One region of the Nocardioides sp. NPDC059952 genome, then DNA from elsewhere that is predicted to be linked to it. Evidence: riboswitches for the same ligand, from Rfam matches in the RefSeq annotation. Region 1 holds a riboswitch; each other region holds the start of a gene.
What was found. Region 1 has a riboswitch for cobalamin ahead of ACFV9G_RS21325 (VWA domain-containing protein). Riboswitches for the same ligand answer to the same signal wherever they lie in the genome.
Positions count from the first base shown of each region.

Region 1 (7,389 bases):
AGGTGGCGGGAGGGGGAGGCGAGCGACTCATCACGCGGCAGCATGCCGAGCACCGGCAGCCCGAGACCGTCCAGCGCTCGCCGGATCTCCTCGGCGTTCCGCCCAGGAGAGCAGCGGTTGAGCACGACTCCCCCGATGCGTACGGACGGGTCGAAGGCGGCCATCCCGGCTGCGATCGCGGCGGCGGAGCGGGACATCCGGGCGACGTCGAGGACCAGGACCACCGGCGAGGACGTCAGCGAGGAGACATGGGCGGTGGAGGCGAAGCCGTCGGTGCCGAGGCGGCCGTCGTAGAGGCCCATGACACCTTCGATGATCGCCACGTCCGCCCCGGCGGCGCCGTGGAGGAGCAGCGGCACGACCCTCGACTCCCCGACCAGGTGAGGGTCGAGGTTTCGCCCCGGCCGCCCGGTGGCGAGCGCGTGGTAGCCCGGGTCGATGTAGTCCGGGCCGACCTTGTGACCGCTGACCTCGTGCCCGGCGGAACGCAGCGCCGCCATCAGGCCGGTGGCGATCGTCGTCTTCCCCGACCCGGTCGAGGGAGCAGCGACCACCAGCCGGGGCAGGGTCACCATTCGATGCCCCGCTGGCCCTTCTGGCCGGCGTCCATCGGGTGCTTGATCTTGGTCATCTCGGTGACCAGGTCCGCCACCTCGAGCACGGCGGGGTCGGCATCGCGGCCGGTGATCACGACGTGCTGGCGCCCCGGCCGCTCGGAGAGCACGGAGGCGACCTCGGCGGCGTCGACCCAGCCCCACTTGATCGGGTAGGTGAACTCGTCGAGGACCAGCAGGTCGTACGTCTCCGCGGCCAGGCACCGCTTGATCTCGGCCCAGCCCTCGGCGGCGGCCGCGGCGTGGTCCTCGGCCTCCCCCTGCTTGCGCGACCAGGACCAGCCGGAGCCCATCTTGTGCCAGTCGACCGGCCCACCCTCGCCGGTCTCCTCGTGCAGCTTCCCGAGGCGCTCGAGCACGGTCTGCTCGCCGATGCGCCACTTGGCCGACTTCACGAACTGGAAGACCCCGATCCGCCAGCCCTGGTTCCAGCCGCGCAGCGCGAGCCCGAAGGCGGCGGTCGACTTCCCCTTGCCCGGCCCGGTGTGGACCATCACCAGCGGCCGGTTGCGGCGCTGGCGGGTGGTGAGCCCGTCGTCGGGTACGTTCAGCGGCTGTCCCTTGGGCATCAGGCTGCTCCCTTCCCGCTGGTGGTGTAGCCGTGCACCGCGGAGGTCAGCGCCTCGGCGCTCACCTCGGCGACCGGCACGTGCTCGGCGCCCAGGTGCTCGGCCAACTGGCGGGCCAGCCCGAGCCGCATCGGCCCGCTCTCGGAGTCGATGACGACGGTCGTGACACCCAGGCTGGCGACGTACGCGGCGGCCTGCTGCGATCGCCTGACGGCGTCCTTGCCGTGGGCCTGCGCAGTTTTTTGGGACGAGTTCGCGCGGCCGTCGGTGACGACCACCAGCAACGGCCGCAGATCGGGGTCGCGCAGGTGCTCGCGCTGGAGCACGCGGGCGGCCTCGAGGAGGCCTTCGGCCAGCGGCGTACGTCCTCCGGCGGGGATCTCGTCGAGACGGACCGCCGCGAGGTCGACCGAGCTCGTCGGCGGCAGCACCAGCTCGGCGCCCTCGCCGCGGAACGTGATCATCCCGACCTTGTCGCGGCGCCGGTAGGCGTCCAGCAGCAGCGAGAGGACCGCGGCCTTGACCTGCGCCATCCGCTTGCGCGCGGCCATCGAGCCGGAGGCGTCCACGCAGAAGAGCACCAGGTTGGCCTCGCGGCCCTCGCGAATCGCGGTCCGCAGGTCCTCGGAGCGCAGCTCGACCTTGGCCGAGGTGCGCGAGCGGACCGCCTGCTTGCCTGCTGCCGCCTTGAGCGTCTCGACGAGGTGGAGTGATCCGCGGGTGCTGACGCTGGCGCCGATCCGGCGGCCGCTGCTGCCGATCGCCTTGCTCCGGCCGCCGGTGCGGCCCGTACCCAGGCCGGTCACGGTCAGGAGGCGGGGGCGGTAGGCCGGGGCTGCGGCGGTGACGGACTCGCCTGCGGGAGCGGAGGGAGTCTGTGGCTGGCCGGGTGCGTCATCGGCTGTGTTGGTTTCGACACCGCTCGCTTCGCTCGCGGGCTCAACCGACGGTGGCTGATCGGTCGAGCCGTCCCCATCGCTGGTCGAGCCGCCGGAGCCGCTAGGCGGAGGCGTGTCGAGACCAACAGAATCGTCAGCGCCACCTTCATTCGAGTCCCCGCCCTCCGGCGGCTCGGGCGGCAGCTCGTCGTCGCCGAGGATGCGGTCGAGCAGGTCCTCGTCCAGCCCAGGAGCGTCGAACGGGTTGCGCCGGCGCCGGTGCGGCAAGGCGAGCAGGGCGGCGCGGCGGATGTCGGCGCGGGTGACCTCGGAGCGCCCGGCCCAGGCCGCGTGTGCGACCGCGGTGCGGGCGGTGACGATGTCGGCGCGCAGCCCGTCGACCTCGAACGCCGCGCAGATCTCGGCGATCTTGAGCAGCCCCGGTGCGGTGAGCCGGACCTTCCCGACGAGGGCACGCGCGGTGGAGACCCGAGCAGTCAGGTCGCGCTCGGCGGCCAGATAGCGCTCGACGAACCCGGGCGCGTCCAGGTCGAAGGCCATCCGACGGCGTACGACCTCCGCCCGAAGGGAAGGATCCCGGGGGGCGGCGACCTCGACGGTGAGCCCGAAGCGGTCCAGCAGCTGCGGGCGCAGCTCGCCCTCCTCGGGGTTCATGGTGCCGATCAGTACGAACCGGGCGGCGTGCTCGACCGAGACGCCGTCCCGCTCGACGCTGACCCGGCCCATCGCCGCCGCGTCCAGCAGCAGGTCGACGAGGTGGTCGTGGAGCAGGTTGACCTCGTCGACGTAGAGCAGGCCGCGGTGTGCCCGCGCGAGCAGCCCCGGCTCGAACTCGACCGCGCCGCGCGACAGCGCGCTCTCCAGATGGAGCGAGCCGACGACGCGGTCCTCGGTGGCCCCGACCGGGAGCTCGACCAGCCGCACCGGCCGGCTCTCCACGACGGCGGCGGACCCGAAGGGACCGTCCGGCGACTCCGCGGAGGGGTCGGCGGGGTCGATCGAGAACCTGTCCCCGGCGTAGACCGAGATCGAGGGCAGCACGGCCGCCAGACCGCGTACGGCCGTCGACTTCGCGGTCCCCTTCTCGCCACGGACCAGTACCCCGCCGATCTCCGGGGAGATGGTGGTCAGCACGAGCGCGAGGCCCATGTCGTCGAGGTCGTCCGCCTGGCAGCCGAGGACGGCAGAAAATGGGTAGTGCACCGGCATGAGAGGCTCCCGCTCCCTATCGCGTTGGATGGATGGACGCGAGGCCGGTCTTCGGACTTGTCGAGTCCCCGTGAGGGGGCTCGATTCACCGCAGCGGGCCTGTGCCGGAATCTCACCGGCTTCCCAGATTCTCCCCAGTCGGGGCACCTCGCGCCTGTGCGGTCACTGTAGCGTCTGGCCTCATGATCGTCGTGGTGGGCATCGGTGCCGGAGGTTGGGACGAGATCCCCGTACGTCACCAGCAGCTGATCCGGGAGTCCGCCGTCCTCCTCGGCGGCAAGCGTCATCTCGACCTCGTCCCGGACGTCCCCGGCCAGCGGCGCGAGCCCTGGCCCTCCCCGCTGCGCGAGGGCCTCCCGGCGCTGCTCGACGGCATCGGGGACGCGGTCGCCCTGGCTTCGGGTGACCCGCTGGTCTCTGGCATCGGCACGACGCTGATCACGCTCCTCGGCCGGGAGAACGTACGCATCGAGCCGGCCGTCTCCTCCGTCGCCCTCGCCCGCGCCCGGATGGGCTGGGCGGCCGAGACGTGCGTGGTCGTCAGCCTCGTCGGCCGCGACGTGTCGCTGGTCGCGCGCGAGCTCGCTCCCGGCCGCCGGATCCTGGCCCTCTCCGCCGACGAGGCGACCCCCGCCTCGGTCGCGATCCTCCTGGCCAAAGCCGGTTTCGGGGCCTCCACCATGACCGTGCTGGGAGAGCTGGGAGCGGACACGGAGAGCGCCCGGACCGCGACCGCCTCGACCTGGACGGGCGAGTCACCCCGGCTCAACATCGTGGCGATCGAGTGCGCCGGGGCATCCCTCTACGGCTGGTCCACCGGCCTCCCCGACGAAGCCTTCGAGAACGACGGCCAGCTGACCAAGCGGGACCTGCGGGCCTCGGCCCTGGCCCGCCTGGCGCCGGCTCCTGGGGAGCACCTGTGGGACGTGGGTGCCGGTGCCGGCTCGGTCGGGATCGAGTGGATGCGGGCGCATCCGACCTGCACCACGACCGCGATCGAAGGCAGCTCCGAGCGGGCGGCCAGGATCGCCCGCAACGCCGCCCGGCTCGGGGTTCCGGGACTGAGCGTGGTCGAGGGCCGTGCACCCGATGCCCTGGCCGGCCTCCCTGCCCCGGATGCGATCTTCATCGGCGGCGGCGCGACCCGCCCCGGCGTGCTCGACACCTGCCTCGCCGCCCTGCGCCCCGGCGGGCGCCTGGTGGTCCACGGCGTCACCCTGGAGACCGAGCAGCTCCTGGCGCGACAGCACGCCGAGCTGGGCGGCGAGCTGACCCGGATCTCGGTGGAGTCCGTCGACGCGATCGGCACCTTCCGCGGCTGGGCACCCCAGCGCACGGTCGTGCATTGGTCCTACAGCGCGCGTCAGCACTCGCGAGGTGTCGATCCGGTCAGTGGCCCGGAGATACTGACGGACTAGCCGAACTTCTCCTCGTGGACCACCGTCGAGAGCGGCGAGCGGTGGCGCCAGCCGAAGCGCTCCAGGTCGGGGACGTCGGGGAGGTCGGCGACGGGCCCGACGCAGAGCCAGGCGACGGGACGTACGCCCTCGGGCATGCCGACCAGGTCCCGCAGGAACTCCTCACGGTAGAAGCTGACCCAGCCGACGCCGAGTCCTTCGGCTGTGGCCGCGAGCCAGAGGTTCTGGATGGCGCAGACGACTGAGTAGAGGCCGGCGTCGGCGATGGCGTGGCGGCCGAGGACGTTGGGGCCGCCGCGGGTCGGGTCGTAGCCGACCACGATGCCCAGCCCGGACTCGCGGATGCCCTCGATCTTGATCCGGGAGAAGGTCTCGGCCCGCTCGCCGGCCAGGGTCGCGGCGAAGGTGTCGCGCTCGGTCGCGACGTGGGCGTGGAAGCGCTCGAGGCGGTCGGCGTCGCGTACGAGCACGAAGTCCCAGGGCTGCGACATGCCGACGCTCGGGGCGGCGTGGGCTGCGGAGAGGAGCCGCTCCAGAACGTCCGGAGCGACCGGCTCGCCGGTGAACTCCGCGCGCGTGTCCCGGCGGCGGTTGATGGCGTCGTAGAGGTCCATCAGGCACGCGCCTCCAGGTTTCGCGGGCGGGCCGCGTCGTAGAGGAACGACTCGCCCCCGTCGCGGGCCAGCGCGGGCCCGGCGAGGATCACAGCGGCCTGTCGCAGGCCGGCCTCCTCGACGGCGTCGCCGATCGTGGAGACCGTCCCGCGCAGGACCAGCTCGTCGGGCTGGCTGGCACGGTAGACGACCACGACCGGGCACTCGGGGCCGTAGTAGGGCAACAGCTCGGCCATCAGCTCGCGGGTGCGCCGGATCGCGAGGTGGAGCACGAGCGTGGCGCCGGTCGCGGCGTACGCGGCCAGGGACTCCCCCTCCGGCATGGCCGTCGACCGGGCCTGGGTCCGGGTGAGGACGACCGACTGCGCCACCAGCGGGACGGTCAGCTCCCGTCCCACGAGCGCTGCTGCCGCCGCGTAGGCGGGCACGCCCGGCGTGACGTCCCAGGGCACCCCGGCGGCATCGAGCCGCCGGGTCTGCTCCGCGACCGCCGAGTAGACCGACGGGTCGCCGGAGACGAGGCGTACGACCTGCTTGCCGCCCCGATGGGCGGCGACGATCTCGCCGACGATCTGGTCCAGATCGAGCTTCTGGGTGTCGACCAGCACGGCCGCGGGGCTGCAGTGTCCCAGCACCTCAGGGTCGAGGTAGGTGCCGGGATAGAGCACCACGTCGGCGGCCGCGAGCATCCTCGTCGCGCGCACGGTGAGCAGGTCAGCGGCGCCTGGACCGGCGCCGACGAAGTGGACGGCCTGCTGGCCGGTCACCGCACGTACCTCGGCGTCCAGACCTGCCCGGCCTCGGTGACCCGGGTCGAGCTCGCGCCTACGATGACCAGGCACTTCATGTCGATCGAGGCCGGATCCAGCTCGCCGAGAGTGGTCACGGTCAGCGACTCCTCGGCCCGCCCGACGTCGCGCCCGACTACGACCACGGTGTCCGGCTTGCGCTGCTCGAGGAGTACGTCGCGAGCCAGCCCGATCTGCTCGGTGCGCGAGCGCGAGGCCGGGTTGTAGATGGCCAGCACGAGGTCGGCGGCCGCGACCGCGCGCAGCCGGTCCTCGACGACGGACCACGGCTTGAGCCGGTCGGAGAGGGACATCACCGCGAAGTCGGCCCCGACCGGGGCGCCCGCCCGCGCGGCCACCGCCTGGACGGCGCTGACCCCGGGCAGCACCCGGACGCGTACGCCGGCGTAGGCCGGATCCTCGGCAGCCTCGAACACGGCTGACGCCATCCCGAAGACACCGGCGTCACCGCCAGAGACCACGGCGACCCGCTCCCCCGCGACCGCCAGGTCCAGCGCGTGCCGGGCCCGGTCGACCTCGACGGTGTTGCCCGACGCATGCCGCCGCAGGCCTTCGCGTTGCGGCACCCGGTTGACGTACGGCGCGTAGCCGACGACATGGCCGACCTCGGCCAGCGCCGAGCTGGCCTCGGGGGTCAGCCAGCCGTCGGGGCCCGGCCCGAGCCCGACGACCAGGACCTCCCCGCCGGTCGAGCCCGTCGAGACGCCCCCGCGCGCCGCCTCGACAGGCTCGACCGCGGGTAGCTCTTGCCGCAGCCGCGCCGCGGCAGGTGCGGGAGCCGTGTCTCCCGGCACCACGATGAGGGAGAAGTACGGCACGGAGGACGGGTCGACGTCGGCCACCGGAAGCCAGCGCTCCTCGGGCTGCGAGGCACGCTCGACGTACCAGGCACCCTCGAGCCGCCCGGCAGCCGCGAGCGCGGAACGAACCGCGGGGAAGGTCCGGCCGAGCTTCATGATGATCGCCGCCTCGGTGTCGGCCAGTCGACGGGCGAGCTCGGGCTCGGGCAGCGTTCCCGGCAGGACCGTGAGCACGTCGGTCTGGCGCACCAGCGGGGTGGAGACCGCGGCGGTGGCGGCTGCGAAGGCAGGGATCCCGGGGACCACAGAGGTCTGGTAGATCTCCTTGAACCGGTCGTGGAGATACATCGAGGAGCCGTAGAAGAGCGGGTCGCCCTCGGCGAGCAGGACGACGTCGCGGCCGGCGTCGAGGTGAGCGGAGAGCCGGACCGCGCAGGACTCGTAGAACTCGGCCATC
Region 1 covers NZ_JBHWLY010000054.1:1,013-8,401, forward strand. Annotated here, with positions in the region: partial or broken gene ACFV9G_RS21315 (cobyrinate a,c-diamide synthase) at 1-575, opposite strand, end outside; gene cobO (cob(I)yrinic acid a,c-diamide adenosyltransferase) at 569-1,183, opposite strand; gene ACFV9G_RS21325 (VWA domain-containing protein) at 1,183-3,291, opposite strand; cobalamin riboswitch at 3,316-3,457, opposite strand; gene cbiE (precorrin-6y C5,15-methyltransferase (decarboxylating) subunit CbiE) at 3,474-4,709, shown strand; gene bluB (5,6-dimethylbenzimidazole synthase) at 4,706-5,323, opposite strand; gene cobM (precorrin-4 C(11)-methyltransferase) at 5,323-6,090, opposite strand; gene cobJ (precorrin-3B C(17)-methyltransferase) at 6,087-7,389, opposite strand, start outside.

Region 2 (7,389 bases), on a different contig from region 1:
TTCACCCTCGACCCGGCCGCGGTGCCCGAGGACGCGGACCTGGTCGTCGTCGGCAACCCGACCAACCCCACCGGCGTACTCCATCCCGCCGAGATCCTCCGCGCCCTCCTCCGACCCGGTCGGCTGGTCGTGGTCGACGAGGCCTTCATGGACGCGGTCCCCGGCGAGCCCGAGACGCTCACCGGCGAGCACGCCGAGGGCCTGCTGGTGATCCGCAGCCTCACCAAGCACTGGTCGATCCCGGGGGTCCGCGCGGGCTACGTCGTCGGCGACGCCACCGCGATCAGCGACCTGGAGGCGGTACGCACCCCGTGGTCGGTCTCGGCCACCGCCGCCGCCGCGATGCTCGCCTGCGCGACCGAGCGGGCGAGCGCCGAGGCCCGCGAGCGCGCCGAGCGGATCACAGCCTGGCGCAGCCACCTCGAGGCCGGCCTGCGTGACCAGGAGATCGAGTACGTCGCCTCGACCGCCTCCTTCGTCCTGGCCCGCCCTGGCGCCGGGGTCCGTGAGGCCCTGCGCGAGCGGGGCATCGCCGTACGCCGCGCCGACACCTTCCCCGGGCTCGGCCCGGACTGGGTGCGGATCGCGGTGCGCCCGCAGGAGCCGACCGACCAGCTCCTGGCCGCCCTGCGGAAGACCAGGGGAGCAGGGTGAGCCCGCGGGCGATCGGGATCCTCGCCGGCTTCGCGCTCGACCGCCTGCTGGGCGACCCACGGCGCTACCACCCGGTCGCCGGGTTCGGCATGGTCGCGATGCGGGCCGAACAGACGTGGTACGCCGACGACCGGGCCCGCGGCGTGCTCCACACCGCGACCCTGGTCGGCGGAGCGGTCGCCCTCGGCGCCGCCGCGGAGCGGCTCGCTCCCGGCCGGGCCGGGAAGACCCTGGTGACCGCGGCAGCCACCTGGGCGGTCCTGGGCGGCCGCTCGCTGGAGCGCGAGGCCCTCGCCGTCCACGAACATCTCGACCGCGGTGACCTCCCCGCCGCGCGGCAGCGGCTGACCCACCTCGTCGGCCGCGACACCGACGAGCTCGACGCCTCCGAGGTCTCCCGGGCCGTCGTCGAGAGCGTCGCCGAGAACACCTCCGACGCGGTGGTCGCGCCCCTGGTGTGGGGTGCCGTCGCGGGCGTACCCGGCCTGCTCGGCTACCGAGCCGCCAACACCCTGGACGCGATGGTCGGGCACCACAACGACCGCTACGAGCACTTCGGCTGGGCCAGCGCCCGCCTCGACGACCTGCTCAACCTGCCCGGCTCCCGGCTCTCCGGCCTGCTCACCCTGGCCGCCGCGCCCTCGCGCGCGAAGCAGGCGTGGACGGCCTGGCGCCGCGACGCCGCGCAGCACCCGAGCCCGAACGCCGGCGTCGTCGAGGCGTCCTTCGCCGGCGCCCTCGACATCCGTCTCGGCGGTACGAACCGCTATTACGGCAACCGGATCGAGCACCGCGCGGTGATGGGCGACGGCCGCGACGCCGCCCCCGCCGACGTCGTCAGTGCCACCACGCTGGCCCGCAGGGTCGGCATCGGCGCGGCCCTGGTCGCGGCGGCGTACGCCGTCATCGTTCAGCGCCCGTGACGGAAGGCCCGCGCCAGGACCGCGGGCGGAGCAACGGCGATGCCCGGCCCGCCGGCGCGGGTCCACTCGGCCAGGGCGTCAGCGACCCGGGTCGACCCGGCCCGGGCGACCCAGACCGGCCGCGCCCCGCGCTGCCGGCCCTCGGGTGAGGGGCCGACGACCACGACATCGGCGCGCTCACACGGGCCGAGGCAGTCGGCGACGCGTACCGTCGCCGACTCCCCGGCCGCCGCGTTCAGCGTCGTGAGCACGGCCGCGTGGTCCACCCCGGGCGACTTCCGCTCGGACCCGCAGCAGCAACCGCGGCATACGGTCAGCGTCGGCCGCCCGAGGGCCGGGTCGCTCATCCTTCGCAGGCCTCGCAGTCCGGGCCGTTCTCGATCGCACAGACCGCGGCGTCGCTCCAGTCGTCCCAGGTCAGGTCGTCGATGGCGTCGGTGGCCTCGGTGGTCGGGTTCTCGTTCATGCTCATGCCTCTCCGTCGAACTGGGTCAGTTGGTGCGGTTCTGCTTGCTGGCCTGGATCCCGGCCCGCGAGCGCAGGTAGTACAGGCTCTTGATGTTCGGGTCGAGCAGCGCGAGCTTGTGGATCTTGCTGATGTATTGAGGTGTCGCGTCGGCCTGGAAGAACAGGTTCAGCGACTGCGACTGATCGATGTAGGCCTGGCGGTCCGAGGCCCGGGCGAGCAGGATCTCCTGGTCGATCTCGTAGCCGGTCTTGAAGACGTCCTTCTCGTGCTCGTCGAGCCAGGTGACGTGCTGCACGGAACCGCCGTTGTCGATGATGTCGGAGATGTGCTCCTGGTCGTAGACGCCGCGCTCCTTCATCACCTCGACGAGGTTCTGGTTGGCTCGCGGCATCTCACCGGCCGAGGTGGTCTGGTTCCAGACGTTGGCGACGTACGGCTCGATGCCCTGGCTGGTGCCGCCGACGATCACCGCGGTGCTCATCGTCGGCGCGATCGCCATCAGGTGGGAGTTGCGTCGCCCGACGCACCACTCCGGGATGCCCGCGGCCGCGCCCATCCACCGCGACGCGGCGTCGGCACGCGCGGAGATGTGCTCGAAGATGTCCTTGTTGAGCGCCGCCGCCTTGTCGGACTCGAACGGCACCCGCTGATTCTGCAGGTAGTCGTGGTAGCCCATCACGCCGAGCCCCAGGCTGCGGGCCTTCTCGGTGTAGCGCACGGCCCGCTCCAGACCACGGATCGTGCGGGCCTTGCGCAGGAACGCCTCGGCGACCGCGTCCAGGAAGACGGTCGCGACGTACGCCGTGTCCTGGTCCTTCCACTCGTCATAGGTCGAGAGGTTCAGTGAGGAGAGCACGCAGGTGTAGGAGTGGTCCTCGTCGGAGAAGAGGGTGATCTCCGAGCACAGGTTGGAGGCCTTGTTCTCCAGCCCGTTGGCCTTGTAGGACTCGGTCTGGGCCGCGTTGACGGTGTCGACCTTCCAGATGTAGCCCTTGCCGAGCACCACCCGGATCTTCAGCACCCGCTGGTAGCGCTCGAGCGCGTCCTTGTCGCCGGCCAGCATCCGGTCGATGAACGCCTGGCTGAAGATCCAGCCGATGTTCTTGTTGGCCGGCTCGCGGAAGATCAGGTCGGCGAGCTCGTAGAAGTCCGGGTGGTCCACCGGCAGGTAGCCCGCCCAGGAGCCGCGCCGGGTGGCGCCCTGGCTGATCTGGTTGGTCATCTCCACGAAGTTGCAGAAGACCGGGACCACGCCGTTGGCCTTGCCGTTGTCTGAGAACTTCGCGCCCCGGGGCCGGACGTCGCCGAGGTACGCCGAGGTGCCGAACCCGTTCTGCGACAGGATCGCGGCCTCCTTGAGGGTCTCGTAGAAGCCCCACACCGAGTCCTCCACGTAGGAGCCCTCGCACGAGACCGGCAGGCCGCGGTCGGTGCCCAGGTTGGAGAGCACCGGCGTCGACGGCGAGAGCCAGCCGTTCCAGATCGCCTCGAAGAACGGCTCCTGCCAGGAGACGCCGTCCTCGCGGGGGTACATCTCGTCGGCGAGGTCGCCGGCGGTGGCCGCGATGGTCTCGTAGCGCTCCCGGACGCTCTGGTCGGCCACGGTGTACTTGGCCTTGAACATCGCGTAGCCCGCGGTGGTCATGAAGGCGGGCACGGTGCCCGAAGCCTGCAGCGCCTTGCGCTCGGCAGAGAGTGCTTCCCAGCTGTTGTCACTCATCAGGCTGTTACTCATTAGAAGCTGAACTCCGTCTCGCCGATGTTGCGGTTGTATTCGTTGCCGGTGACCTGGAAGAAGTCGTGGAACTGGGTGCCGTTGATGCCGCTGTAGAACCACTCGGCGATCGGGTTGTCCTCGACCCTGAACAGCGGCTCCATCCGCATGTTCTCCAGCGTCATGTCGACCCGGGACTTCACGAAGGCCTCCAGGTCGGCCTGGTCGATGCCGGTGATGGGCCCGTGGGCGAAGAGCATCTCGACGATCCGGGCCTCGTGGGCGTAGAGGTGCTCGGCGACGCCGCGGACGCGCTCGAACAGGTCGGAGCGCTCGGCCTCGAACTTGTCGGCCGGGACGGTGGCGGCGTACTCGTCCAGGGTGGTGTTGAACAGCCAGGCGCCGCCGGTGGCGTGCAGGTTCTCGTCGCGGGCGGAGAAGTTGATGCCGCTGATCACGTTCTGCAGCAGGTTCTTCCCGCCGGACTGGAAGTGCTTGAGGAAGGCGAAGTTGGAGTAGAGGACGCAGTTCTCCATCAGCGTGAAGACGCTCAGCGCGTAGAGCAGGTCCTCGTCGGCGATCGCGTCCCACACGAAGGCGATCCGCTCGGCCAGCACCGGGTCGTTCTTGTAGGAGTCGTAGAACTCCTCGGTGTCGATCATCAGGGTCTTGTTGAGCTTGGCGTAGAACGGCGCGTGCATGTTCAGCTCGGCGAACGAGAAGGCGTTGGTCATCATCTGGACCTCAGGCCGCGGGAAGGAGTGGAAGAGCCGGTCGCCCCACACCTCGCCGCCGAGGATCAGCTCGTAGATGGTGAACAGCTTCAGCGTCGTCTTGACCGCGGCCTGCTCGGCGTCGGTCATGTTGACCAGGAAGTCCTGCTTGTCGTTCTCGACCGGGATCTCCTCGGCCGTCCAGAAGATGCTCCGCTGCTTCTTGGCCAGGTCCTCGGCCATCGGATAGTCGAAGACGTACGCCGACTTCTCCGTGCGGATCGGTAGACCCTCGGTGTCGATCAAGCCCCATGCCCCCTTGTTCAGGCGAGCCCCGCGGCCCGCTGGATGTCTCGTGCATCCGTGCCGGGGCAGGAGAGGACGGCGTCGTACGCGCTCGATCCCCTGACCTTCCCTCGAGGTCGCGGACCCCACCATGAGGTGGGCACTGGCAGGTCTTCGGACTCGTGGGCGTCATCGTGCTCGGTCCTAGTGGCCGTCGCTTCCCAGGGGCATGGCTTGCTCCCAGTGCTTCGTGACGGCGGTCGTTCCCACTCACCGCTGCGGGGCAGTCCCGGACTCACACCGGGTTCCCTCTTGCCTCTCCCGCCCCGTCGCCGAGGAAGGAGAACCAGCTGCGAGGACCACTATATGCGGGAATTACACCAATGCAACTTCCTAGATCTTGTGCTTCGCCGTGTCGTCGGAAACATCCCCGGCACCGGTTCGACGACCCGTGCTAGCCTCGGCGCCGAGTCGAACGCATCCTGACGGATGCCAGGGAACTCCGGTGTGAATCCGGGACTGGCGCGCAGCGGTGAGGGCGACGGCGATGCTGAGAAGCCACTGGGGACGAGTCCCTGGGAAGGCGGCCTCGCCGGGTGAACCCGAGTCCGAAAACCTGTCGGCTCAGATGTACGTCACGGCCCTCGCGACCAGGGTCCAGAGGACCTGAGAGGCCGACCGCCGTGGAAGACCGTGCCCGTGATCGCGCCCGTGCTCGTGCCGGGAGGCGACGCGTCCCGTTCCTACCGCTGGTGGCCGGGTTGCTGCTCGCCTCGGCGCTGAGCGTGGTGGCGTCCCTGGCGTTCGGCTCCGAGCACATCCCGCTGACCGAGGTCGTCGCCACGGTCACCGACCGGCTCGAGGGGGAGGCCACCGGGAGATGGGACGTGATCGTGTGGGAGCTGCGGCTGCCGCGCGCGCTGATGGCGCTCGTCGTGGGCGCCGGGCTGGCCGTCGCCGGCGCCGGCATGCAGACCCTGGTACGCAACCCGCTGGCCGACCCGTTCCTGCTCGGCATCAGCTCCGGTGCAGCCGTGGGGGCGACGGCGGCGATCACCACCGGCGCCCTGGTCGGCTTCGGGATCTACGCGGTCTCGACCGGTGCCCTGCTCGGGGCGATCGGGGCAGCGCTGCTGGTCTGGCTGGTGGCGACCGCGCAGGGCGGACTGACCCCGATCCGGCTGGTGCTCTCCGGGGTGGTGCTCTCCTCGGGGCTCTCCGCGATCGCCTCCTTCCTGGTCTTCGCCAGCGACGACCCGCGGGCCGCGAACTCGGTGATGTTCTGGATGCTCGGCAGCGTCGGCGGCGCCAGCTGGGAGAAGCTGTGGGTGCCTGCGGTCGTCGGTCTCGTGCTTGCCGCCGGGATGCTGGCGCTGCACCGGTGGCTGGACGCGCTCGCCGCCGGGCCGGAGACCGCGGCAGCGCTCGGCGTCAACGTCGCGGCGCTGCGCGGCACCCTGTTCGTCGGCCTCTCGGTGCTGGTCGGGGTGCTGGTCGCGGTGAGCGGCGGGATCGGGTTCGTCGGCCTGATCGTGCCGCACGCCGCCAGGCTGCTCGTCGGGGCCCGGCACCGGGTGGTGCTCCCGGTCGCGGCGCTGGGCGGCGGGCTCTTCCTGCTGTGGGTCGACGTGCTCGCGCGGATGGTGGCCCGACCGCAGGAGATCCCGCTGGGGGTGGTCACCGGCGTCGTCGGTGCACCGCTCTTCCTGCTGCTGATGGGCCGGAGCCGCTACCGGTTCGGCGGTGCTCGATGAGTGGGCGCGGCGGCGCGGGGCCGGTGCTGCGGCTGCGCGGGGTCGGGGCCCGTTTGGGCGAGCGTGAGGTGCTGCGCGATGTCGACCTCGACGTACCTGCGGGGACCAGCCTCGGGATCGTGGGCGTGAACGGGGTGGGGAAGTCGACGCTGCTGCGCATCCTGGCCGGCGTACTGCGGCCGAGCACGGGGCAGGCCCAGCTCGCCGACGACTCCGGTCGGCTCCAGGAGATCTCCCGGATCGGCTCGCGCGAACGCGCCCGCCGGCTTGCGTACGTCCCCCAGGAGGAGGTCGCCTCGGCCGAGCTGCTCGTCGGCGAGATGGTGGCGCTGGGCCGGGTGCCGCGCACCCGGCCGTGGTCGCGAGGCGGACGGCAGGAGCGCGAGATCGTCCGGGCCGCGCTCGATGCCGTCGGCCTGGCCGACCGTATCGACGACCCCTGCGACCGCCTCTCCGGCGGCGAGCGGCGCCGGGCGGTGCTCGCCCGCGGCCTCGCCCAGGAGAGCCCGGTGATGCTCCTGGACGAGCCCACGAACCATCTCGACGTCGCCTGGCAGCTGCGGCTGCTGCGGACGGTCGCCGACCGGGCCGAGACCCTGGTCGCGACGATCCACGACCTCGACCTGGCGCTGCGTTCCTTCGACCAGCTGGCGGTTCTCGGCCGGCCGCGGGGCAGCGATCCCGACAGCGGCCCGGCGACCGTCGTCGCCCACGGGCCGCCGGCCGAGGTGCTCGACACCATCCGCGTCGATCTCCACTTCGGCGTCGGCTCCGTCCAGGTGCCCCACCCGCACCTGGACCAGCCCCATCTGCTCATCCACCCCCGGAAGGACCACTCGGCATGACCTCTCTCCCGACCATCCCCGTACGTCGCGGC
Region 2 covers NZ_JBHWLY010000072.1:516-7,904, forward strand. Annotated here, with positions in the region: partial or broken gene cobC (Rv2231c family pyridoxal phosphate-dependent protein CobC) at 1-654, shown strand, start outside; gene ACFV9G_RS24305 (cobalamin biosynthesis protein) at 651-1,577, shown strand; gene ACFV9G_RS24310 ((2Fe-2S) ferredoxin domain-containing protein) at 1,565-1,924, opposite strand; gene ACFV9G_RS24315 (hypothetical protein) at 1,921-2,049, opposite strand; gene ACFV9G_RS24320 (ribonucleotide reductase N-terminal alpha domain-containing protein) at 2,069-3,766, opposite strand; gene ACFV9G_RS24325 (ribonucleotide-diphosphate reductase subunit beta) at 3,781-4,779, opposite strand; cobalamin riboswitch at 4,906-5,124, opposite strand; cobalamin riboswitch at 5,209-5,397, shown strand; gene ACFV9G_RS24330 (FecCD family ABC transporter permease) at 5,508-6,512, shown strand; gene ACFV9G_RS24335 (ABC transporter ATP-binding protein) at 6,509-7,357, shown strand; gene ACFV9G_RS24340 (ABC transporter substrate-binding protein) at 7,354-7,389, shown strand, end outside.
Region 2: another riboswitch for cobalamin. It lies ahead of ACFV9G_RS24330 (FecCD family ABC transporter permease); the one in region 1 lies ahead of ACFV9G_RS21325 (VWA domain-containing protein).

Region 3 (7,389 bases), on a different contig from region 1:
AGGAGCACCGCAGCGGATCCGAGGAGCGTGAGACGGGGACCGATCAGCTCCGCGCTCAGGCCGGCCACGAGGCTGCCGACCGGAATGACTCCCCACGACACGAACCGCACGGTCGCCATCACGCGTGAGAGCAGCTCCGGCGGGCTGGCGACCTGCCGGTAGGTCCGGGTGACCACGCTGCCTGGCACGACGCTGCCGGCGAAGAGCAGGTTTCCGGCAGCGAAGCAGACCCAGCCGACCCAGCCGCTGCCGAGCGGGATCACCGCCGCCCCGATCGCACCGAGCAGGCCCTCGAACATCAGCACCCTGGCGGAGCCGAATCGACGAACCAGCCAGGGTGTGATCGCGGCGAAGACCAGCGAGCCGACGCCCTCGGAGGCGAGCAGGATGCCGACGAGACCGGGCGGGGTGTCGAGCTCGTGGACCAGGTAGTAGGCGAACAACGCGAGCTGAACGCCGCATACGAAGTTGACCACACAGGCCCACCACGTGGCCGGCGCCATCACCGGGTGCCGGGTCACGAACCGCCAGCCCTCGGCCACCATCGATGCGATCGACTCCGAGGTGTCGCCCTGGGGCTGACGACGCTCGGGAAGCCGTTGCAGCAGGATCGCCGAGCCGAGGTACGAGAGGGCATCGACGAACAGCGCGGGGACGGCGCCGATCACCTGGACAAGCACACCGCCGAGCGACGGCCCACCCAGCTGGGTCGCGGCGTGAGTGCCGGAGATGAGGCTGTTCCGGCTGGTCAGCTGCTCTTTCGGGACCACGCTCGGCAGGAACGTCGTATTCGCGGCGAAGAAGAGCACCTCGGCGAAGTTGACCGCGAGTGCGACGACCAGCAACTGAACCAGCGTGAGGCCACCTGCCCACCACACCAACGGAACACTGAGGATCGCGGCGGCGCGCGCGAGATCCGCGAGCACCTGTACGCGGCGCAACGGGAGTCGCTGCACGATCGCACCCGCGGGCAGGCCGATGAGGATCCAGGAGAGATACCCGGCCGCCGCGAGCAGCCCCATCTCGAACGCGCTCGCCCCCAGCACCGTCACCGCGGTCAGCGGCAATGCGACGGCAGTGACCGCGGTCCCTACGCCGCTCAAGGTGCCGGCGGACCAGTAAAGCCAGAATGACCGCGCCACGCGGCGTACCTCTTCCATCCAAGCCCTTCCGAGTGAGTTCCAAATTGGAACTATATGCAACCATGTATGCGTCGAGGCCGCCACCCGAATTGCCCGACCGACCAAGGAGACGCCGATGCGCCGCGATGACCTCACCGACGCCGACTGCGGGATCGCGCAGGCGCTCGGCGTCATCGGCGACTGGCAGAGCCTGCTGATCGTGCGCGAGTGCGCCGCCGGGGTGACCCGGTTCGACGGCCTGGTCCGTGAGCTCGGGCTCAGCCGCCGCGCGCTCACAGAGCGGCTCAACTCGCTCGTCGCCGACGACGTCCTCGCCAAGCACGCCTACACCGACCGCCCGCTGCGCTACGACTACCAGCTGACCGGGCGCGGCCGCGGGCTACTACCCGTCCTGGTCGCTCTCCAGGAGTGGGGAACGCGGTACGTCATGGGCGACGGCAGCCTGACCGCGACCGCCGGACCGGACGAGGAGCGCCGCCTCGAGGACCTGCTGGGCACGACGCCGCCGGACGTCGAGATCACCTCGCACCGCGATACCCGCCTCCACATGACCGGCGAGGACACCTGGACCGTCGTCTTCTTCTTCCCCGGTGCCTATGCGCCGAAGAGCCACGGCTACCCCCCGGGCTGGGGCGATATCCCGGGGACCCGCGGCTGCACGCTGGAGTGCCAGACCTACGCCGAGCTCTACTCCGACTTCACGACGCTCGGCGCCCGCGTGGTCGGGGTGAGCACCCAGCGCCCCGACCAGCTGGCCGCGTTCGCGGAACATGCCGACCTGCCGTACGACCTCGCCTCGGACGCCGACGGGGTTGCCGCAGGCGCCTACCGGCTGCCGGTCTTCCGTGCCGGCGGCGCTGACCGGCTCAAGAGGGTCTCCCTTCTCCTGGACCCGGCCGGCGTCGTGCGGCACGTCCAGGCCCCGATCACCGACCCGGGCGGATCAGTCGAAGACATGCTCACTGTTCTCCGCGAACGAACTTCCGCCACCGACGCTACCGGCCCGAGGACGCAGCAGCCCAGGAGGTAGGCTGCGAGCACGCTCGTGGCGCAGGAACCCGGTGAGAGTCCGGGGCGGTTCCGCCACTGTGATGTCACTCCCAGGATCGGGCAGTGACACAGCCAGACACTGGCCGCGGGCTATCCGACCGATCGACGGGGCGAGAACCCCTAGGAGGACCCGGCATGGCCGACCCTGCACGCGTACGCATCGCCCTTCTGTCCACCTCGGACACCGACCTGCTCTCGGCTCGTGCCAGCGGCGCCGACTACGCCTGGGCCAACCCGTCGCGGGCGACCGACCTCGAGGCCGTCGTCGCCGGGGCCGATCTGGTCGTGTTCCGGCTCCTCGGCTCGCCGACCGACCTGTGGGACGGGCTGAGGGCGGTCAAGGAGCGCGGCACCCCGGTGGTCGTCCTCGGCGGCGAGCAGCAGCCGAGCGCCGAGCTGATGGAGCACTCCACGGTCCCGATGGGTGTCGCCGCGGAGGCACACCGCTATCTCGCCGAGGGCGGACCGACGAACCTCGCCCAGCTGCACGCGTTCCTCTCCGACACGGTGCTGCTGACCGGGTTCGGGTTCGAGCCGCCGGCGGAGGTGCCCGCCTGGGGGTTCGCGGAGCGGGTTGTGAACCCCAGCGTGGCCCATGGGTCACTCTCAGCTTCACAACTCCCCCGGATCGGGGTGCTCTACTACCGCGCCCACGAGACCAGCGGGAACACCGCGTTCGCACATGCGCTGGCCGATGCCATCGACGCGACCGGAGCGGCCACCGGCGTACCCGTCTTCGCGGGCTCGCTCCGTTCTGCCCCCGACGACCTCTATGAGGCGCTCGGCACCCTGGACGCGCTGATCGTGACCGTGCTCGCGGCCGGCGGCTCGGTCCCCGCCTCGGCGAGCGCCGGCGGCGAGGACGAGGCCTGGGACGTGGAGCGGATGGCGGCGCTCGACATCCCGGTGCTGCAGGGCCTGTGCCTGACCAGCTCGCGCGCGGAGTGGGAGGCCTCCGACGACGGCGTCACGCCCCTCGACTCGGCCAACCAGATCGCGATCCCCGAGTTCGACGGGCGGATCATCACCGCGCCGTTCTCGTTCAAGGAGCTCGACGAGCAGGGTCTCCCCCACTACGTCGCCGACCCCGAGCGCACGGCGCGAGTGGCCAGGATCGCGGTCAACCACGCCCGGCTGCGGCACACCCCCAACGCCGAGAAGCGCCTGGCGCTCGTCCTCTCCGCCTACCCGACCAAGCACGCCCGCATCGGCAACGCGGTCGGCCTCGACACCCCGGTCTCCGCGATCCGGATGCTCCGTCGCCTCCGCGAGGAGGGCTATGACCTGGGGACCGACAACGAGGTCGTACGACTCCTCGACGGGGTTGACGACACCGCTGCCGGCGATGCGCTGATCCACGCGCTGATCGCCGCGGGCGGTCAGGACGAGGAGTGGCTGACCAACGCGCAGCTGACCGACGCCCACGTCCGGATCTCGAAGTCCGAATACGACGAGTGGACCGCCGATCTCCCAGCTGACCTGCGCGAACAGATGGTCGAGACCTGGGGGCCGACGCCGGGCAACCTGTTCGTCAACGACGACGGCGAGCTCGTCCTGGCCACCCTCCAGGCGGGCAACATCGTCATCCTGATCCAGCCGCCGCGCGGGTTCGGCGAGAACCCGGTGGCGATCTACCACGACCCGGACCTTCCTCCGTCGCACCACTACCTGGGCGCCTACCGCTGGCTGGAGAACGGCTTCCGCGCCGACGCCGTCGTCCATCTCGGCAAGCACGGCTCGATGGAGTGGCTGCCCGGCAAGAACGCCGCGCTCTCGGCGTCCTGCGGCCCGGACGCGGCCATCGGCAACATGCCGCTGATCTACCCGTTCCTGGTCAACGACCCCGGCGAGGGCGCCCAGGCCAAGCGCCGTGCGCACGCCACGATCATCGACCACCTGGTGCCGCCGATGGCACGCGCGGAGTCCTACGGCGACATCGCGCGGCTGGAGTCGCTGATGGAGGAGTACGACCGGATCTCCTCCATGGACCCCGCCAAGCTGCCCGCCATCCGTGGCGAGATCTGGCAGCTGATGAAGGCCGCCGAGCTCCACCGCGACCTCGGCATGGAGGAGCGGCCCGAGGACGACGACTTCGACGACTTCATGCTCCACATCGACGGCTGGCTCTGCGAGATCAAGGACGCCCAGATCCGCGACGGGCTGCATGTGCTCGGTGCCGCGCCGGCGGGTGAGGCGCGGGTCAACCTGGTGCTCTCGATCCTGCGCGCCTCGCAGGTCTGGGGCGGTGTCGGCGGTGCCGTGGCCGGCCTGCGGGCGGCGCTCGGGCTCAAGGAGGGCGCCGACACCCGCGCTGTCGACGAGATCGAGACACAGGCTCGCGGCCTGGTGGAGCGGATGGACGCGGCCGGCTGGGACCCGGCGGTCGCCGGCACCCTCCACGACGACCCGGCCGTGCAGCAGGTGCTCGTCTTCGCCGCCGAGCAGGTGGTGCCGCGGCTGAACGGGACGACCGACGAGCTGTCCGCGATCCTGCACGCGCTGGACGGTGGCTTCGTCCCCGCGGGGCCCTCGGGCTCGCCGCTGCGAGGGCTCGTCAACGTACTTCCGACCGGGCGCAACTTCTACACCGTCGACCCGCGCGCGGTCCCGAGCCGGCTGGCGTGGCAGACCGGGCAGGCGATGGCCGACTCGCTGCTGCAGCGCTACCTGGACGAGACCGGCGACTACCCGACATCGGTCGGGCTCTCCGTCTGGGGCACCTCCGCGATGCGTACGTCCGGCGACGACGTCGCCGAGGTGCTCGCACTGCTCGGGGTGCGGCCGGAGTGGGACGAGGCGTCGCGCCGCATCACCCACCTCGACGTCATCTCGCTCGCCGAGCTCGGCAGGCCGCGGATCGACGTGACCGTACGCATCTCCGGGTTCTTCCGCGACGCGTTCCCGCACGTCGTCTCGATGCTCGACGACGCGGTCCGGATGGTGGCCGACCTCGACGAGCCGGCCGCGGACAACTTCGTCCGCGCGCACACGCTGGAGGACCTGGCCGAGCACGGCGACCAGCGCCGCGCGACGGCCCGCATCTTCGGCTCCAAGCCCGGCTCGTACGGTGCCGGGATCCTGCAGGTGATCGAGGCCGGCAACTGGCGCTCCGACCAGGACCTGGCCGAGGTCTATACGTCCTGGGGCGGCTTCGCCTACGGCCGCGATCTCGACGGCGCCCCGGCGGCCGACGACATGCGCACCAACTACCGCCGGATCAAGGTCGCCGCCAAGAACGTCGACTCCGCCGAGCACGACATCGCCGACTCCGACGACTACTTCCAGTACCACGGCGGCATGGTCGCCACCGTCCGCGCGCTGACCGGCAGCGAGCCGAAGGCGTACGTCGGCGACTCCACCTCCCCCGACGCCATCAAGACCCGCACGCTGCAGGAGGAGACCAACCGCGTCTTCCGCGCCCGGGTGGTCAACCCGCGCTGGATCTCGGCGATGCAGCGCCACGGCTACAAGGGCGCCTTCGAGCTGGCCGCGACCGTCGACTACCTCTTCGGCTTCGACGCGACCGCCGGCGTGGTGCAGGACTGGATGTACGAGAAGCTCGCCCGCGAGTACGTCCTGGACGAGACCAACCAGGAGTTCATGCGATCCTCGAACCCGTGGGCGCTGCGCGGGATCGTGGAGCGGCTGCACGAGGCGGCCGAGCGGGGGCTGTGGGAGGAGCCCGACCCCGAGCTCGTCGCGCAGATGCAGGAGATCTATCTCGACATCGAAGGGGACCTGGAGGAAGGCCAATGACATCTTCTGGGCAGCGCACGATCAAGATCATCGGCGTCGGTCCCGGCGACCCCGACCAGGTCACCCTCGAGGCCGTCGCCGCGATGCGGTCGGTCGACTACTTCCTGGTCACCGACAAGTCGGGCACGGTCAAGAAGGGCATGCCCGACCCGCTGGTGCGGGCCCGCGAGGAGCTGCTCGACCGCCACCTCGACCAGCCGGCCCGGGTGGTGAAGGTCGCCGACGCGCCCCGCGAGCGGCGCGAGGAGTTCACCGGGACCGACGAGGACTACCAGGCGGCCGTCAGGGAGTGGCACCGCGCCCGCGTCGAGCGCTATCTCGCGGTCCTCGCCGAGCACCCCGGCGACGTCGGCTTCCTGGTCTGGGGTGACCCGGCCTTCTACGACTCCACGATCCGGGTCGTCGACCAGATCGCCGCGCAGCTCGACGTCGAGGTCGACGTGATCCCCGGGATCTCCTCGGTGCAGCTGCTGGCCGCGCGCCACCGCCTCGTGCTCCACGACGTTGGGCGGCCGCTCTACGTCACCACCGGCCGCGCGGTGCTCGAGGCCGTCGAGGCCGGGCACGACAACCTCGTGGTGATGCTCAACCGCGTCGTCGACCTCCCCGGGCTCGAGGACTGGCGGATCTGGTGGGGCGGCAACCTCGGCACCCGTGAGGAGGAGCTGGTCGCGGGGGTGGTCGGAGAGGTCCTTCCGGCGATCGAGTCGGCTCGGGCACGGTTGCGCGAGACGTCCGGCTGGGTGATGGACATCTACCTGCTGCGAGCACCCCGCCGATGAGCGGTCTGCTCGTCGCCGGCACCACCTCCGACGCCGGAAAGTCCGTCGTGACGACCGGGCTGTGCCGGGCCTTCGCCCGCCGCGGCGTCAAGGTGGCGCCCTACAAGGCCCAGAACATGTCCAACAACTCGATGGTCTGCGCCGCGCCCGACGGGACGACGGCGGAGATCGGGCGCGCGCAGTGGGTGCAGGCGCGCGCCGCGCGGGTCGCGCCGGAGCCGGCGATGAACCCGGTGCTGCTCAAGCCCGGCTCCGACCGCCGCAGCCACGTCGTGCTGATGGGGCATCCCGCGGGTGAGGTGTCCTCGCACGACTGGGAGGCGGGGCGCCGGCACCTGGCGACCGCGGCCCATGCTGCGTACGACGATCTGGCCTCGCGCTTCGACGTGATCGTCGCGGAGGGCGCCGGGAGTCCGGCCGAGATCAACCTGCGGGCCGGGGACTACGTGAACATGGGGCTGGCCCGGCACGCCGGGCTGCCGACCATCATCGTGGGTGACATCGACCGGGGCGGGGTGTTCGCGGCGATGTACGGCACCCTGGCCCTCCTCGAGCCCGAGGACCAGGCTCTGATCAGCGGTTTTGTGATCAACAAGTTCCGCGGTGACGCCGGACTGCTCAAGCCTGGCCTCGACTCGCTGGAGTCGCTCACCGAGCGT
Region 3 covers NZ_JBHWLY010000072.1:12,555-19,943, reverse strand. Annotated here, with positions in the region: gene ACFV9G_RS24385 (MFS transporter) at 1-1,142, opposite strand, end outside; gene ACFV9G_RS24380 (winged helix-turn-helix transcriptional regulator) at 1,258-2,172, shown strand; cobalamin riboswitch at 2,150-2,295, shown strand; gene cobN (cobaltochelatase subunit CobN) at 2,328-5,948, shown strand; gene cobF (precorrin-6A synthase (deacetylating)) at 5,945-6,730, shown strand; gene ACFV9G_RS24365 (cobyric acid synthase) at 6,727-7,389, shown strand, end outside.
Region 3: another riboswitch for cobalamin. It lies ahead of cobN (cobaltochelatase subunit CobN); the one in region 1 lies ahead of ACFV9G_RS21325 (VWA domain-containing protein).